3 regions of the Gardnerella sp. c12Ub_1 genome follow, and region 1 is predicted to be linked to each of the others. Evidence: riboswitches for the same ligand, from Rfam matches in the RefSeq annotation. Region 1 holds a riboswitch; each other region holds the start of a gene.
What was found. Region 1 has a riboswitch for thiamine pyrophosphate ahead of thiM (hydroxyethylthiazole kinase). Riboswitches for the same ligand answer to the same signal wherever they lie in the genome.

Region 2: it holds a riboswitch for thiamine pyrophosphate, as region 1 does, so the genes downstream of both, NYP65_RS02775 (ECF transporter S component) here and thiM (hydroxyethylthiazole kinase) in region 1, are expected to answer to the same signal.
Region 3: it holds a riboswitch for thiamine pyrophosphate, as region 1 does, so the genes downstream of both, NYP65_RS00850 (ABC transporter permease) here and thiM (hydroxyethylthiazole kinase) in region 1, are expected to answer to the same signal.

Annotation. Positions count from the first base shown of each region.
Region 1 covers NZ_JANUZC010000001.1:1,028,946-1,034,901, reverse strand. The annotation lists rRNA gene NYP65_RS03975 (23S ribosomal RNA) at 1-878, shown strand, start outside; rRNA gene rrf (5S ribosomal RNA) at 1,046-1,162, shown strand; TPP riboswitch at 1,259-1,350, shown strand; gene thiM (hydroxyethylthiazole kinase) at 1,339-2,856, shown strand; gene NYP65_RS03960 (bifunctional hydroxymethylpyrimidine kinase/phosphomethylpyrimidine kinase) at 2,862-4,559, shown strand; gene NYP65_RS03955 (efflux RND transporter periplasmic adaptor subunit) at 5,244-5,956, shown strand, end outside.
Region 2 covers NZ_JANUZC010000001.1:687,727-693,682, forward strand. The annotation lists gene NYP65_RS02760 (isoprenyl transferase) at 1-336, opposite strand, end outside; gene NYP65_RS02765 (phosphotransferase enzyme family protein) at 434-1,675, opposite strand; gene NYP65_RS02770 (ABC transporter substrate-binding protein) at 1,779-2,702, opposite strand; gene NYP65_RS02775 (ECF transporter S component) at 2,872-3,492, opposite strand; TPP riboswitch at 3,529-3,630, opposite strand; gene recO (DNA repair protein RecO) at 3,717-4,469, opposite strand; gene NYP65_RS02785 (DivIVA domain-containing protein) at 4,524-5,882, opposite strand.
Region 3 covers NZ_JANUZC010000001.1:210,207-216,162, forward strand. The annotation lists gene NYP65_RS00845 (ABC transporter substrate-binding protein) at 1-844, opposite strand, end outside; gene NYP65_RS00850 (ABC transporter permease) at 875-1,663, opposite strand; TPP riboswitch at 1,674-1,780, opposite strand; gene eno (phosphopyruvate hydratase) at 1,928-3,223, shown strand; gene NYP65_RS00860 (L-lactate dehydrogenase) at 3,434-4,348, shown strand; gene NYP65_RS00865 (FtsB family cell division protein) at 4,496-5,137, shown strand; gene NYP65_RS00870 (DUF501 domain-containing protein) at 5,212-5,956, shown strand, end outside.

The DNA.
Region 1 (5,956 bases):
AGTACGAGTAAAGATGCTCGTTAAGCGCAGAAGGACGAAAAGACCCCGGGACCTTTACTATACCTTGGTATTGTCGTTAGGTGTGGATCGTGTAGCATAGGCGGGAGGCTGTGAAGCGCGGGCGCTAGCTTGCGTGGAGTCAACAAGTGAAATACCGCTCTTTCCATATCTGGCGTCTAACCTCGACACGTTATCCGTGTTAGGGACAGTGCCTGGCGGGTAGTTTAACTGGGGCGGTTGCCTCCTAAAGAGTAACGGAGGCGCTCAATGGTCCGCTCAGCCCGGTTGGCAATCGGGTTTTGAGTGTAATCGCACAAGCGGGCTTGACTGTGAGACTGACGGGTCGAGCAGGGACGAAAGTCGGAGATAGTGATCCGGTGCCGGCGTACGGACGTGGCATCGCTCAACGGATAAAAGGTACCCCGGGGATAACAGGCTGATCATTCCCAAGAGTCCATATCGACGGGATGGTTTGGCACCTCGATGTCGGCTCGTCGCATCCTGGGGCTGGAGCAGGTCCCAAGGGTTCGGCTGTTCGCCGATTAAAGCGGCACGCGAGCTGGGTTCAGAACGTCGTGAGACAGTTTGGTCTCTATCCTCTGCGCTCGTTGGAATGTTGAGGAGACCTGCCCATAGTACGAGAGGACCTGGGTGGACGAACCTCTGGTATGCCGGTCGTCACGCCAGTGGCGCTGCCGGTTAGCTACGTTTGGAAGGGATAACCGCTGAAAGCATCTAAGCGGGAAGCCTGCTCCAAGATTAGCATTCCTTGCACTTTGTGTGTGAGCCCCCATGTAGAACACGTGGTTGATAGGCTGGATGTGGAAGCCCTGTAAGGGGTGGAGCTGACCAGTACTAATGGGCGATTGTGATACTACTTGTATTGCTTATCGTTTAATTCTCTTAACATTAGGGAGTGTTAAGCGATCATGATTATGGTTAAGTTGTTGATTTTGATGATTGTTTCTTCTGTTTGCTCGCGTTCATGTCCGGTTCCCAAACCGCCAGCTTGCCACTCGCTTAATGCGAGTGTATAATCTAGTTTTGCGGTGGTCATGGCTCAGGTGAGACGCCCGGTCCCATTCCGAACCCGGAAGCTAAGGCCTGACACGGTGAGGGTACTGCACTCGATAGGGTGTGGGAGACTAACACGCTGCCGCATTATTCTTTCTAGCGGGGAGTTTCGACTCCCCGCTTTTTTATTACTTAAAACCAAGTCGTCGCGCGTAAATAACGTCATAACGAACATATATAGTCAAATATGGGTTCGGGGTGCGCATAAGCGCTGAGATTATACCCGTTGAACCTGATCTAGTTAGTACTAGCGAAGGGAAAATCATGACTACTGTGTCGTGCTCTAAAAATAGTGAATTCTCAACTAATGCTCGTTGCAAGCAATTCATGCAAGATGTACGTGAATGCATCGAAGCTTTACGCGCAAAAAATCCGCTAACACATTGCGTAACGAATAATGTTGTTCAAGAAATAACTGCAAACGTTCTGCTAGCTGCTGGAGCATCGCCAGCAATGGTCGTAGACGCAGAAGAAGCTGAAGTATTTGCTCAAATCGCATCTGGTGTATTAGTAAACATTGGAACCTACAGGCCAGTAGACAAAGAATCTATGGATGCTGCAATTCGCGGAGCTGTAAAAGCACACACTCCATGGGTTCTTGACCCAGTTGCAGTTGGCGGTTTAGCTCCACGCACGCAATACGCGCGCGAAATCGTTAAAAGTCATCCTACTGTAATTCGTGCAAACGCTTCCGAAATCTTAGGTTTAGCTGGAGAAGAAAGCGGCGGTAAGGGAGTAGATGCTGGAGATTCGGTTGATTCGGCAGTTGCAGCAGCTAAGAAGCTAGTTAAACTTTATGGCTCGGTAGTGGCTATTTCTGGCGAAAAAGACGCTATTTATGGTCACGGATGCTCGGCACGAGTCTCGGGCGGTCACGAGATAATGACGAAAGTAGTCGGAACGGGCTGCTCTCTTGGCGCATTGGTGGCAGCATACGTTGGAGCAAATCGAAATCGACCTTTTGCAGCAACAGTTGCCGCTCACGTGCACGCTGCTGCAGCAGGAACTTGGGCAGCACAACGCTCAACATCGCCAGGTACATTTAGAACATTATGGATGGATGCGCTTATGGATTTGAGCGCAGACGAGATGCTGAAACTAGCGAATATTGAATTTGAACTCGACCCTGTTGATTGGTCTTTATACTTTATAACAGACCCAAAGATGAGCAATCGAGCAGAAGAAGATATTGCAGTTGATTGCGTTAAAGGCGGAGCAAGCGTAGTTCAATTGCGCGATAAGTACGCAAATAGCGAAACTTTTAATAATAAAGCTCAAAGCTTTCGAGACAAAATGCTTGCTAATGGTTGCGGAAACGTGCCGATTTTTGTTGACGATCGTATAGATTGCGCTAAAAGCTTAGGACTCAACTTGCATGTTGGGCAAACAGATACGCCTTATATTGAAGCGCGTAAGTCTATTCCTGCAGAATGGATGGTTGGGCTTTCTATAGAAAAGTTAGAACAGTTAGATTACGTTTATAACGAATGTGCTAAAGAAAATGTGGCATTGCCTGATGTTATTGGAATAGGTCCGATTTGGCCTACTGCCACTAAGCCAGACGCTGCTCCTGCTTTAGGTGTTGAAGGAGTAGAAAAGATTGCTAAACGCGCTAAAGAACTCGGCATTAGTACGCTCGGAATTGGCGGCGTTAACGAAAATACGGTATTCCCTATTAAAAGCACTTCAATAGATGGTTTATGCGTAGTATCTGCTCTAATGCTTGCGCAAAATCCTTGCGAAGAAGCGCGCAAATTACGCGATGCTATTACGAAGGAATAAAAATAATGAATAATCAATTTTCGCAAGCTCAAGCACCTTTGCAATCAATTTCTAAATTATATGATTCAAGCCTAAGGCCATCTTCTTTGCCATCTTTAGAAGACCCGATTATTCCACGCGTACTAAGTATTGCTGGAACTGATCCAACAGGCGGAGCTGGAATCCAAGCTGATCTAAAGTCAATCACGGCATCACATGGATTTGGAATGTGTGTAACAACTAATTTGGTTGCTCAAAACACTTGCGGTGTGCGCGAAGTTTATACTCCTCCAACCGACTTTTTGCAAGCGCAACTAGAAGCAGTATTTGATGACGTAACTATTGATGCTGTAAAAATCGGCATGCTTGGAGACAAATCATATATTAGCCTAGTTCAAAATTGGCTTAAAAATCATCCTGTTCCTGTTGTTGTGTTAGATCCAGTTATGGTAGCAACTTCGGGAGATAGGCTGCTTGAAAAGTCTGCAGAAGATGCAATGCGCGAGTTTGCGCCTCTTGCGGATGTTATTACGCCAAACATACCTGAACTCGCAGTATTATGCGATAAACAGCCTGCATCCAATTTTGAAGAAGCTTATGCTCAAGCAAGCGAGTGGAGTGCAAAAAACAATACTATTGTTATTGTTAAAGGTGGCCACTTAACAAGCGAAGATGCTGGAAATACTGTTGTGTTCCCAGATGGTCACAGAGTGCACGTTCCTTGCCCTAGAGTTGATACAACAACAACGCATGGCACTGGCTGCTCGCTATCTTCCTCGCTCGCTACGCGCATAGGATTAGCGTTGCGAGAAGGAAAGAAGCTAAGCGATTACAGTACTGTAGCGAATGCTTTAGCGTGGTCGTCAAGATGGCTTAACGAAGCTATTGCTTGCGGTAAAGATTTGCATGTTGGAAAAGGTCATGGGCCTGTGAACCATGCGGCTCGTAATTATCGTTTGGAATTAGATTCTTCGTCAACTCCTTGGGAGCATATGCAAGCGAATGGCTTAGATGGATTAACTCCGCAAAGCGTAGTCATAAAAGCTCATAGCAAGGCTAGAAAGCCAAATGTGGAGCCGTGTGGTCCTTGGACTCAAGCGTTATGGGATGCTAGTGCAGATGTTGATAACAACATTATGAAAATGCCATTTATTGAGGCTTTAGGCAATGGAACGCTTGACTCTGACTTGTTTGCTTTCTACATAAGTCAAGATTCTGAATACTTGAAGCGTTATTCGCGCGCGCTAGCTGCTGTTGGAGCTAAAACGCCAGATAATGAGGCTAGAGTGCATTGGGCTACGGGCGCAGCTATGTGCATAGAAGCGGAATCGCAGTTGCACAGAGATTGGCTTGGAAGCAGAAATATAAGCATTGATGCGCCTTGCTCGCCAGTAACATTAGCTTACGTAAATCACTTACTTGCTTCTACAATGGCAGAAGACTACGTGATTGGAGCTGCATCCATATTGCCATGCTATTGGCTTTATGAAGAAGTGGGGCAAATTTTAGTCAAAAATAATACTCCTGAAAACCCATATCATGATTGGATTTCAATGTATTCTTCTCATGATTTTGAGTCAGGTGTAAGAATGGCGGTTAAATTTGTTGAGAGAGCTTTTGAAGAAGCTGGCCCACAGGCTCGAATTCTTGCTGCTCAAGCATATATGACTTCATGCATTTACGAGTATGAATTCTTTAATCAAGCTCATAGAGCATTGAGGTAGATGGTTTGATAGCTTGATAACTTGATAGCGCTGATGCGTTGACTTCGTCTTTATTAACAAAATCTAGAAGATTTGAAGACGTGTCAAAGCGTCAGCGCATTTTTGTAATACGCATGTCTATTACTGTGCTATGTCTGTTATTGTTGATTTTCTGAGTAGCGCAAATGTGCAGGCGATTTGCTTAAGACTTAAATCGTGAGTAGTAAAAAGTTACCTAAATTCGCTAGCACTATCTTCCTATTTTTTCTATCTTATTATCTTCCTATCTTGCAAAACCCAAAGTACTTTGGAAAATATCAGATAGAAGTGTGTGCATTGCGGTTATGGATCTATTCGATTTTTTGCTTAACGAGGATAGCCTTAAGCGGTGATTTAATAGAGTGATATTAGATCTCTGAGCAAGTCAATCACTCAGTAACGTATAAACTCTATGCAAAATAGATTATTCTCTGGTATTACGCAAGCTTCAAGAATCATAAATAAAAATCATCATTTAGTATGATGCAAACTCTTTACGGCGATTATAAGCTATTAAGCAAAAGCTGAAATTCTAAATAAAGTGGTAATCAGAAAAGCGTTAATCGTAGCATTATCAAGCACTTTATTTATTTTGGATTAGTTTGAGAGGCTCGTTTCAACGCATTCTATGCGTTTACGAGTTTGGTGAGTAAGGAGCTTTGTGTTATGCGTAAGTTTACGAAAGTATTCTTGTTGGCTGCTCTGCCGGCGTGTTTGCTTACTGCGTGCGCTGGTAGAGCAGTTGATGATAGTCAACAGCAGGCATCACATGATTCAGTTCCACTTATTTCAGTCAAAAAACAGCCTTTAACACAAGTTGTGTCGGGTAAAGCAACAATAGAACAATCGTCTACCTTTGTTATCACTGCTGTAAGTAGAGGGAATTTTTCTCCATCGGTAAAAGCAGGAAGTGCTGTAAAAGCTGGAAGTATTTTAGGCTACAATGCTGGTAACAAAGTTATTGCTCCCGTAGACGCTAAAGTTGTGTCAGTAGCTGAATCATCTGCGGACATGCCTAAATCTTTCCCGCTATTCACTCTTAAATATGAAGGTTTTTCAATAAGTCTTAACGCAAAAGCTTTACTTCGTTCTGCAGATATTGCAGATGTTAAAGGTCGCTTCCAAGTTGAAGATGGTGTTGGGCCAACCAATTGTTTGCAAATAGTACAAAGCGGTGGAACTTCTACAGATGTTGCAGCCTCGGGTAGTAGCAAGAATGATAATGCTGATTCAACTCAAACAGATGAGTCGAGTGCGCAAAGTACACCCAGTGTATCGTCAAAAGTTTTAACGTGTTTAATAGATAAAAGCACAGAAGTAGAATCAGGCCAAAATGCGACTCTTGTTTTTAATGGCAAGCATAAACAATCGGTTCTAAC
Region 2 (5,956 bases), 340 kb from region 1:
AACTCTGCGGTGAATAATATCTCTAGAAAATCCCATCAAAAAATGCACTTCTTGAGGAGATCTCTTCCAATTTTCCGTAGAAAACGTGTACAAGCTCAAGTAGCGAACACCTGCTTCTATAGCACCTGCAATAGTGTCAAAAACCACTGGTTCCGCCGCTTTATGCCCTTCGGTGCGAATCATTCCGCGCTCTTTAGCCCAACGCCCATTGCCGTCCATAATCACGCCTACATGTCGAGGAACTTTGCCTTTAGGAAAATCTGGCACACGGCTAGGATCACTAAATGGAGCCGCTGGAATATTTAACGAAGTGTAATCAACGTTTTCAAAACTCATAGTTAAAATCTAACAACCCCATTGAACGAATAGCTAAAGCGTTTTGCAAAGCTAAATAAAAGCATGCAAAATCAAGTAAAAAATCCACTAAAATCCTCTATATTTCTCGCAAAATCTCTATTAAAGCGTTTAAGTATTGCTCTCCAAAGCAAGATTTGTACCATCTAGCATGATCTAAGAATCCAGTATCATAGCCCCAAATCTTAAAATCGTAAGATCCATTAGACTTTAAGTAATAGTCTACAAATTCTACGCATTGCTCGATTTGACTTACAGATAAAACAAGCGGAAGCAGCTCTTTTTCAACATCTGTTAATGGCCGAACGCTAGCATATCCTTGCAAAATTGCTTCTGCTAAGTCTGTTCTAAATGAATCTTTTTTGCCATTCGCAATATCTACCCATTGAATTGTGTTGCGTTCTAAAGTCATTGCCAAATCGTAGATTGCTGTGTTTTTATACGCCATTCCAAAGTCAAATACTGCGCTTGGAGAGCTATCTTTCCACATAAAATTAGATATATGCGGATCTCCATGAGTCCACTGCTTTTTTAGATTCACATACCCCAAATCGTAAATTTTTTTGCATGTTGGAGCAAATTCACTTAAATCTTTTACAAAATCACGATTCTGCTCTTTTAAGAATTTTGCTAAATCAGGTCTATTTTTTAACCAAACTTCTGCAGCTTTTTGCACATCTTCGCTTGCACAAAGACTAAATCTTGATTGAAAAGCGTTGATTTCCTTAGGATTTGGCTCGTCAAAACTTTGCGAAGCTAAGGCGATTTTTGCCATCATTACTCCAAGATTTTTGGCTTCTTCACACGTTTTAGGCGGATCCCAAGTGTACGCGTCTTTGTATCTATCTTCTCCGCTAGCTTTTAAAGTCACTTCGTAAGCGCAATCACCTATTACAAGAAGAGTGCCGTCTACGTAAATATTGCCAGAAGTATCGCCACAAATATCGCCAGCAGTATTCTTTTCTAAACCTAAAAACTCGCTATTTTTGTTAAAATACAAGTACTTTGGCGTGCTTATTTTATTTTTTAAAAGATGCTCAGCAAAACGATGATACGGCCTAATTGTGCTTGCTTGCCTAACTTTTGTGCTGCATCTTTTAATATAAACGTCTAAACTTTGCGATTTTTTTGGCGAATCATCTTTGTAATGCGCGCGAATCAATGAACCTGCAGCCATCGGGCGCAAACTATGGCTTAAAACGCAATCAGCTTCTAGCGGATTCTCTAAAAGAGAACACACAATATTTCCCTCATCTAAATCAACATTTGCCCATCTTTGAGCAACAATATCTAGCTGAGGGTCGTTGCTTTCGTTTTCCATATTCGCTCCAAATTATTTACTACAGGCTCATTGTTTTTCGCAGATTATTTGACACCAACTAGCTTATGCACGGTTGCTTGCGATTCAAGCACATGCTGGCCGACTATTCTGGCAAATACTCGTTTGTTACGCATCCGCTTTCTAGGCTCTTTAGCGCGCAATCAAGAGGCACGCTTAAGTGGCCATTTTCACCCATCCAACGAGTGTAGTTTTCCACCAAAGCCATGTCTGCTGTACCCCAACGACCATTCTTGTCGTACCAAGACGGAATCACTTCGTCTAGCGAGGCGCGCAAAGCCTCTGGGCTAATATGGCAAAGCGCATTTTGCAAAGCATCAACGCCAGCCTGCAGGTCTTTTCCTGCAAGTTCATAGCCCTTAACTGTTGCGCTTGCAAAGTTGCGTATTAATTGCGGATTTCGCTCAATCATCTCTTGGCGAGCGCAAACATAGTAAGAATGATGCGGAGCTACGCCAATAGAATCGAATGGAAGAACAACAACTTGGTCAAATGGAAGCGAACCCTGGTATGGCTCCCACCAAGCAACGTTAATAAACGCATCACACATTCCGCGTTCTACAGCTCGAATGTCTGGCTCCCATGGGCCTGGGTCAATTGTAATCAGCTTGCTAAAGTCACCTCCGTCGGCAGCAACAGCCTGCTGAAGCTCTGTGTATAAGCGCTTAACGCCCATAGGGATTACTACGCGCTTTCCTTCTAGATCTTTAAATCGCGTAATACCCGTGTTTTTATTTGTTATGATTCCGCCAATTTGCGATTGATTCATTACAGCAAATGACGTTAGCTTGTTTGCACCATTTTGATGAGCCAAAAGCTGATTTAAGCGAATAAGAGCTATATCTACTTCTCCACGCTCCAAGCATGCTGGAACATCTCCGCGCTCCGTATCTGTGCTTGTAAACTCTACATCTAATCCGTATTGTGCGTACAATCCGCGCTTTCTTGCAAGATACATACCTGCGTGATTCGTCCATGGATGCACATATTCAAGACGTACTCTTAGCATATTAACTCCTTTGTTTTATAGTGATTTGTGATTTTATTTTGACTTTTATTTGCGACTTTTGCGCGCTGCTAACTTGCGACTTTATTTGCCACTTTTATTTGCGACTTTACAAAAGTGGGCGAGGTAATTCCCCGCCCACAAATCAAATCTTACTAGCAAAAGTTAAGACTTAAGCGCGTACTTCTTTGCCAGAAGCAAAACGGCTCAATGCGCCAGTAGCAGCAATACCCTTGTACAAGTACCACATAACTACACCACCAATTACAGCACCAGAAATCATGCTGCAAAGTGTGTGAATCATCATGAATGCGCCGAAGATTGGAACACCTGCGTAGTAGAACGGATAGGTTGAAACGATTCCACCCAAACCAGCTAACGCGCCAGAAAGTGCAGTCAAACCAACGTTCCACTTGCGATACATAACAAACAAGAATGCAAACTCAGCGAACAAGCCCTGAACAAAACCAGGAAGAACGGTACCAATACCGCCCCAGTGGCTACCAACAGTCAACTCAACCATTGCAGCAATAAACTCGCCGAATAGTGCAGCGCCTGGCTTGCGAACCATAATAGCAGCTAAAGGACCAGCGAAGTAGAACAAACCATAGTACAATGCGCTAACGCCTGGAACTGGAATAAGCTTAAGAGCAGCAGAAATAGGCTCACTAATCAAGCCGATGCCCCAGAAGATAATACCAGAAGCTACAGCAATAACAACCGTGAGCGTAACATCAGCCACGTTCCAGCGCAAGGATGGACGCACGGTCTCTTCTTCAACAGATGTACCCATTAGGGTCTCCTTTCATCTTTAACCAATCAAACAAAGGCGACCCTGCAGAAAACTCCGTACGTCGGCATTACCCGATTCACGTTAAACGGTTAGACAGTAATCTTCTCAGCTCTTAAAAGAGCACCCGTGCCTGATATCATTCATATTGCATCAGACAGCTAGGACATATTTTATAAAATTCAAACATAAAATTAACAAAATCGCTCATTAAGATAATAGAAACTCTAATCAAAATACAGCGAATTAGAATTTTTTTCGCTTAAACGCATAGATCTAATAGGCTTTTCTAGCCAATATTCACACCATTGTTCAACGCATTTAGATGTTAAATCGTCTATACTTGTTCCGTCTAAATTTTGCCAATCGCCATTAATTAATGAAATCATTTGAAAACGCGCTAAATCATTGCACTTAATAGACTCTAAAGCATGATCTTTAGAGCACATAACTCCACCACTAGCTGCCGAGAAATAGGCTAAATCATTGCGTGTTGAACAAATAACGCACTCATTTAACCTAGGAGACCATCCAGCTAATTGCAATGCTCTTAAAACGTACGAAAGCGCGATTGATTCAGCACTATGCAAACTTTTAGAAAGAGCAGATAAAGCAGCTATAAGAAGATTGTATTGTGAGCAAGAATCCGAATATTGCGCGTGAGACGAGACTAAATCGTCCGCAATCTCTGCAATCATGCTAGCACAACTATACAGATTGTAATCCGCACAAATGCTACCAGCATAAGGCGAAACTAAAACCGCTTGAGAAATAACATCAAAAGTTTTGCCAGTTGCAAAAAGTGCATTAACACGCATAAATGGCTCTAAGCGCCCACCAAATCTAGATTTTAACCGCCTTACACCTTTTGCAACAGCTCGAACCTTGCCATGCTTTTTAGTGAGCATAACAATAACTCGATCAGCTTCCCCAAGAGGAAAAGTCTTAAGAACAACAGCTTCATCGTTATATAACGGCATTAATCAATAACTCTTAGCTTATATAATCCCTAAATCTAAGTGAAAAATAGATTATTAATTATGATTTGGGTTTACAAATCCGCCAAAATTAGATTCGCCAGTATCGTCAAAATCATCTGAATCATTATTTGCTTCGCGAGAAGAATCTTCAACCGAAGTGTCAAAATGGTTCATAACAGGGAACGAAAGATCTGGAATATCTAAATTAAGACTTTGCGAAGGCTCGAACTTAGGCGAAGCAAGAAGTGAAAGATTCAAATCTCCAATGGATTTAGAATCATTTGCATTGTTCACATTCGCACTGTTAGCACTTACATTATTTGCATTTGCATTATTCGCGCTAACATTATTCGCAGCATTCGCGTTGTTTTCTGCAACTTTTTCTTTGCCAAAATCATTATTGTTAGCATCAGAATTATTGGAAGCAGCATTAGGAGCATAAGACGGAGGGAATGCTGGAGGCATAACAGTAGACGCTTGCGACATTTCGTCGTCTGTATCGTCACTAGCTTCAACACTCGCAGAGTGAGGAGTAAAAATCGCCTTCTGTGCATGATGCTCAACAGGAATAGATGGAGGAATTGCTGGAGGCATTAATGGAGAGGGAGCTGGAGATGCCTTAGGTTCAACAGCACTAGGCGCAACAACACTAGGTTCAACAACACTAGGCGCAGAAGATGTTTTAGAAACAACATTTTCTTGTAAATCATTATTAGACTTAGCAGAAACGCCAAAATTAGCAGAATCAACAGAATCACTAGGATCAAAGTCTGTATACTTGGCAACTCGATCATAAGACTCAAGTCTGCTTAATAAGCGAACGCAAGCATTTAGATAATAATCCACCTGACGCTCGTCATATCCCCGTTTTCCAGAACGTTGAGTAAACAGAACATTAGAAACAAACATTGCGTCAATTTTGTCTAAATCACTTAAACTGCTTCCCCAAACTGGATTATATCCAAGAAGAACAGCAATCTTATCTAGCGACTTATTTACAACATTGTCTACTTGTTTTTTATCGTAAGAAGGCTTACGCGATTGCGCGGAATCAAAGCGCATTTTATAATCGCGCTGGGAATGAGAAAGCAAAACTCTATATTCTTCGTCTGCTTGCGCCTTCCAAACAACCTTGCCGCGATTAGAAATCTCGTACTGCGTAGTCTTATCTACAACTGCACGCTCTAATCTAGAAAGAGCAGCATCTACTTGAGGAATAGCATATCCTTCATCTTCTAGATCGAAAGATACGTCTTGAATATCTTTTTGAGTAAGACTAATGTCGCTAGATTCATACAAAGAATGAGCACGCTCAAGAAAATCATTAACTTGCTCTACGCTGTAACCCTTCTTGCGCTTACCTACACGCTCAATACCTGAAGAATTACGCGCGGTATCAGGTTTACTCGCCATAAACAATAGACCTCCTGAACAGATTCGTATTCATTACACTTTACGCGATTGTTAAGACGCATAAACAAAACACA
Region 3 (5,956 bases), 820 kb from region 1:
TATCAAGAATAATCGAATGCTTCTTCTTAACTCTTTTACCTTCTTCTACTAAAGCACGATACATTTTCTTTAATAGCTGTGGGTGCTTTTTAGCAAATTCAGCAGATGCAACTTGGATTCCGAAGTTAATATTTCCATAATCTTTTGCAGTGACTAGAAGTTTTGATCCTGGAGTTGCAAGAGCTGCAGCAAAGTTCTGATCGAAGGTTGCTAATGCGTCAACTTGACCAGTTGTGAATGCTGCATGGAAGTTCTTTGGACTCATCTCTACTTCTTGAACTTTAGATGGGTCAAGTCCTGCTTTTTCAAAGGCTTTGTGAATTATATAATCTCCACTTCCACCTTTAGCAATAATTCCAATCTTCTTTCCGTACAAGTCTTTAAGCGATTTGATTCCGCTATTTGGTGCTGCTACGATTCCTTGAGCGTTTCCATTGTAATGGTTAATAGCATAAGCAACCCATGGCTGGCCTTTGGAGATAAAATGAATAAAATGGCCAGATCCTGTGGTTGTTACGTCTGCGTTTCCAGAAGTTACTGCAGTGTTTGCTTCTGGAGGAACATATGGCCCGCTAAATGTAACCTTTGCCTTGCCAAAGATCTTATCTGCCATCTTTGTGTTATTTGAAAGAGTTGTTAAATAATTTGCAGAAGTCAAGTATGCTACTCTTAAAGTTCCAGTATCTTCTTTTACTTGCTTAGTAGTATTTGTGGAAGATTTTGCGGATGATGCTTGTGTTTTATTGTTCGAGCTTCCGCATGATGCTAGGGTGATTGCTGCGCAAAGCGCGCAGAAAGCTGCTAATGCTCGCTTACTTGTTGTAGATAATGCGAATTTAGCCATTTTATTCTCCTAATTATTTTGCTAATATTCTTAGTTTTGTTTGAGTTTAACGATGGATGAACGTCGCTCAGGCATGCAAATTTTTTCTAAAAGTGTTGCAATTCCTTCAGAAAGTAGGCCTGCAATCGCGTATAAAACTATGCATAGCAGCATTTGATCTGGTCTGTAAAATTCTTGTGATCTTGCAAGAACATATCCAATTCCTTTTGAAGCGTTGACTGTTTCACACGTTACCAATGCCACCCAAGACACTGATATTGCAAAGCGTAAAGCAGTCATAAAGTTAGGTAGCGCTCCTCGAAGAAGAATTGTGAAAAATACTGTTTTGCTATTTACTTTGTATGCGCGAGCTAATTCCAAGAGTTTGGGATCAATATTACGAACTCCATCCCTCATATTTACGTAGAACGTTCCAAATACGCCTATAGCAATAAGAGCTATTTTCATAGTCTCACCAATGCCTAATAAAATAATAAGCAAAGGTGCTAGTGCAGTAAAAGGAACAGACCGTAGCATGTGGCCAGGCTTGTTAATAATAATGTCGCCCAGCTTTGTGCTACCAGAAATAACTCCTGCTGGAACTGCTATTATCATTCCTAAACATAATCCTGCAATAACTCTTGCAAAACTAATTCCCAACGAAGGCCAAATTAAACCTTCTGAGTTTAATTCTTGAAAAGCGTTAATTACTTCTGCAGGTGATGGAATGTGCCTAGTCTCTTTAGGCCCAAGTGTAGCTAAAAACCATCCAATAAGTATGACAAGTGTGGAAAGCCATGGCACACATAAACGTAGTGAAGAAGATGCATTTTTTAGCATGCTCTTACAATGGCTAACCATTCGACATTCCCTTCGATAGTACTAGCTATATCAGGTTCGACGGGTATGATCTCAGCAATTACAATCAAGCAAATAATTGCACCCCGTGCCAGTTTGTTATTATTGTACAAAGGTGTGGACAAATTAACAAAAGCTTAGATTATATAGTCTTGTATGCTTAACGACTTACGTTGCGAAATAACGTCCATAAAACGCATTAATCTTAAATATGTTACACAACCAACAGATAAATAAGGAGTAGTTGTGGCAGCTATTGAAAGCGTATATGCACGCGAAATTTTGGATTCTCGTGGAAATCCTACTGTTCAGGTTTATTTGGAGACCGAAGATGGCGCTCAAGGAATTGGTTTAGTTCCTTCTGGTGCTTCAACTGGTGAGGCAGAAGCTTGGGAGCGTCGCGATGGTGACAAGTCCCGCTACCAGGGCAAGGGTACTTTGGAAGCAGTTAAGGCTGTTAACGAAGTAATCGCTCCAAAGGTTATTGGCATGGATGCCTCTGATCAGCGCGCTCTTGATGAAACAATGATCGAGCTTGATGGCACTCCAAACAAGGGCAAGCTTGGCGCAAACGCTATTCTTGGCGTTTCTCTTGCTGCTCTTTATGCTGCTGCTGAGTCTGCTGAGCTTCCTTTGTATCGCTACATTGGCGGTACAAATGGCCACATTCTTCCAGTTCCAAACATGAACATTATGAACGGTGGTGCTCACGCTGATTTTGCAACCGATATTCAGGAATACATGATTTCTCCATACGGCTTTGCTACTTATAGCGACGCTTTGCGCGCTGGCGTTGAGGTTTATCACACCTTAAAGAACGTTTTGAAGAAGGAAGGCTTGGCTACTGGTCTTGGCGACGAAGGTGGCTTCGCTCCAAAGATGAAGTCCAACGAAGATTCTTTGAAGTACATTATGGATGCAATCGAAGCTGCAGGTTACGAGCCAGGCAAGCAGATTGGTATTTCCCTCGACGTTGCTTCTTCTGAGTTCTACAACAAGGAAACTGGCAAGTATCGTTTCGACGGCGAAGAGCGCGAATCTGCTTACATGCTTGATTACTACGAGAAGCTCATTAACGAGTATCCAATCGTTTCTATCGAAGATCCATTCCAGGAAGAAGGCTGGGATGATTGGGCAGCAATCACCAAGCGTCTTGGCGATCGTTTGCAATTCGTTGGTGACGACTTGCTCGTTACTAATCCAAAGCGTTTGGCTAAGGGCATTGAGCTTGGAGCAGCTAACTCCTTGCTCGTAAAGTTGAACCAGATTGGTTCCGTTACCGAGACTCTCGACGCTATTGAGCTTGCAACCAAGAATGGCTTCACTTCCATGGTTTCCCACCGTTCTGGCGAAACCCCAGATACCACCATTTCTGATCTTGCTGTTGCTAAGAACACTGGCCAAATCAAGACTGGTGCTCCTGCTCGTGGCGAGCGTATTGCTAAGTACAACCGCTTGCTTGAGATTGAAGAAGAGCTTGGTTCTACTGCTCAGTATGCTGGTTACAGCGCATTCAAGGCTTGCAAGAAGTATATGAAGTAATATGCTAGAGCTTTTATAAGTTCTACGTAAGTCTTGTTTAAGATCTAGACTGTAGCATAATTCGGCCAGTCGCATTCGTGCGATTGGCCGTTTTTCGTATATTTTAGCGATTTTTTGAAAAAATATATAAATTTTTCTAAAATTACTTTTATTCTCTTCAAAATAGTGCTATTTTTTATGGAAAACTAAAAACGGAAGGAGATGTTTCATATGAGAAAAGTCGCAGTTATAGGCATGGGAAACGTTGGTGCAGCAGTAGCGCATCAACTTGTTGTTGGCGGTCATGCTGATGATTTGTATCTTTATGATACAAACGAGGCAAAGGTGAATGCCGACGCATTGGATTTTGAAGATTCAATGGATAATGTGCCTTTTAACGTTAATATTACTGTTAATGATTATGAAGCATTAAAAGACGTAGAGGTAATCGTAAGCGCCTTGGGTCACATAAAGCTTTTGGACGTTCCTCATCCAGATCGTTTTGCAGAGCTTAAGTATAATCGTAAGGAAGTTGCAGAAGTTGGTGCAAAGATTAAGGCTTCTGGATTCCACGGTGTTTTAATCGACATAACAAATCCTTGCGACGCTATTTGCCAGCTTTACAAGGAAGCTACTGGTCTTCCTTACGAAAAGATTATTGGAACTGGCACTTTGCTTGATTCTGCGCGCTTGCATCGTGCAGTAGGCAAGTTCTTTGGCGTGCATCCAAAGGCTGTTAAGGGATATAGCTTGGGAGAGCACGGTGATTCGCAATTCGTTGCGTGGTCTACTGTTAAAGTCTTTGAGCAGCCTATAACAGAACTTATTAAAGAAAAGAACATGGATTTAGACGCTATTGACGAGGAAACTCGCGAAGGCGGATTTACGGTGTTCTACGGAAAGAAGTACACAAACTACGGTATTGCTGCTGCTGCAGTTCGTTTAGTAGATGCAGTTCTTTCGGATTCTAAAGAGCAAATGCCTGTTTCTAACTATCGCGAAGAATACCATTCTTATCTTTCTTACCCAGCAATTGTTGGTAGAGAAGGAATTGTTAAGCAATGCCAGCTTGATTTGACTCAAGAAGAGTTGCAAAAATTGCAACATTCTGCGGATACGATTTTGAGCAAAGCTCAAATGGAGTAATCTAAAGTCAAAAGTATAAAGACTAAAGCTAAATAATAAGCTTAATAATAAAGCTAAGAGTTGATTGCGGTCAGTGGACTTGTGTTGCTGGCCGCAATCTTATAAGCGCGTGTGCGTCACGTCGAATATTCAAAGTAATTTAGAAGTATGATTTTAAGAAATCGCCGCATGACTGCAAATACAGTTGACGAATCAAATCAGCCTCAAACAAAGAAGCTGTTTTCTGGTTCAATCGTATTTGTTTCCATGATAGTTGTTGTATTTCTTTGCTGTATTGGTCTTATATCAACAATTCGTAACTATGCTTTAAGTTTGGCAGAATTGCACGCTTTGCAAAGGGATGAGTCTGCTTTGAAAGATAAAAAGCAAGCTCTTAATAACGATGTAGAGCGTTGGAAAGACAAGGCGTATGTTGCAGCTCAAGCAAGGGAAAGATTGGGGTTTATATTTCCAGGGGAGCAGGCTGTTAGAGTAGAGCATCCAGAGGCGATTACGGGTTCTGTTCCAGAATCGTTTAATAAGGATGATTCTTTGTACGAAGATAGAAAAGCGTTGCCGTGGTATAGTGACTTGTTTTACGCGCTTCACAAGGCAGACAAGCCAGACGATATGAGCTTTAAGGCTAAAGAAAATGATTCCAATAGCAAGTCTTCTAAGATTAATACCACTAAGCAAAGTGGCAAACAAAATAATCACTCCAATAGCACAAGCAAGTCTAATAAATCTAAAAGTAATAATGAAAAGTCAACAAACAAAAAACATAGTAATAATAGTAATAAAAGTAGATAGAATTAAAACTAGATAGAATTTAACAATAAGAGTTATATACGATTTTAAGATGCGCAATGCATATGGAGTGTAACATGGGCCTAAACGCAAAGTTATTAGTGAGTTCGCTACTAGAGAATCCTGCAAATAAAGCAGACAAAAACATTGTAAAGCGTCAATTAGGAAGATTTCCAAGGGGCATGGTTGCTGTTGGCGCTAGATGCGTTTGTGGTAGGCCACTTGCTGTTATTACGCGTCCATGCTTAGAAGACGGAACTCCTTTTCCTACAACATGCTATTTAACAAGTCCAGAGGCTGTTAAAGCTGCTTCGCACCTAGAAGCACAAGGCTTTATGAAGGAATGCAATGATTTGTTAAACACTAACGAAGAAGTTGCTAAAAAATACGAATATGCGCATAAAGCGTATTTAGAGTTTCGCAAAGAGTTAGCTGATCGATTAAACGATAGCGAAGAGCATATTAAAAACATGAGTGCAGGCGGAATGCCAGTTCGTGTTAAATGCTTGCATGCTTTGCTAGCTCAAAGTCTTGTTATGGGCAGAGGTGTTAATCCTATTGGAGATATTGTTTTAGACAAAATCGCAAGTGAGTTTAGTCCAAAAGTTTGCAAATGCACTACTCCTTGGGAAGATAATGACTATGCTCAAAATGAAGATGAAGAATCGCTCAATCTTGGTTGTAAAAAAGTTAATCGAGAAGGCGTATGTAGCAAGTCTGTTTGTGTTGCTGCAATCGATTGTGGAACTAATTCGATTCGTCTAAAAATTGCTAGAGTTGATGAAAATGGCATGAAAGATGTTGTTCCTAGAATGCTTAGGG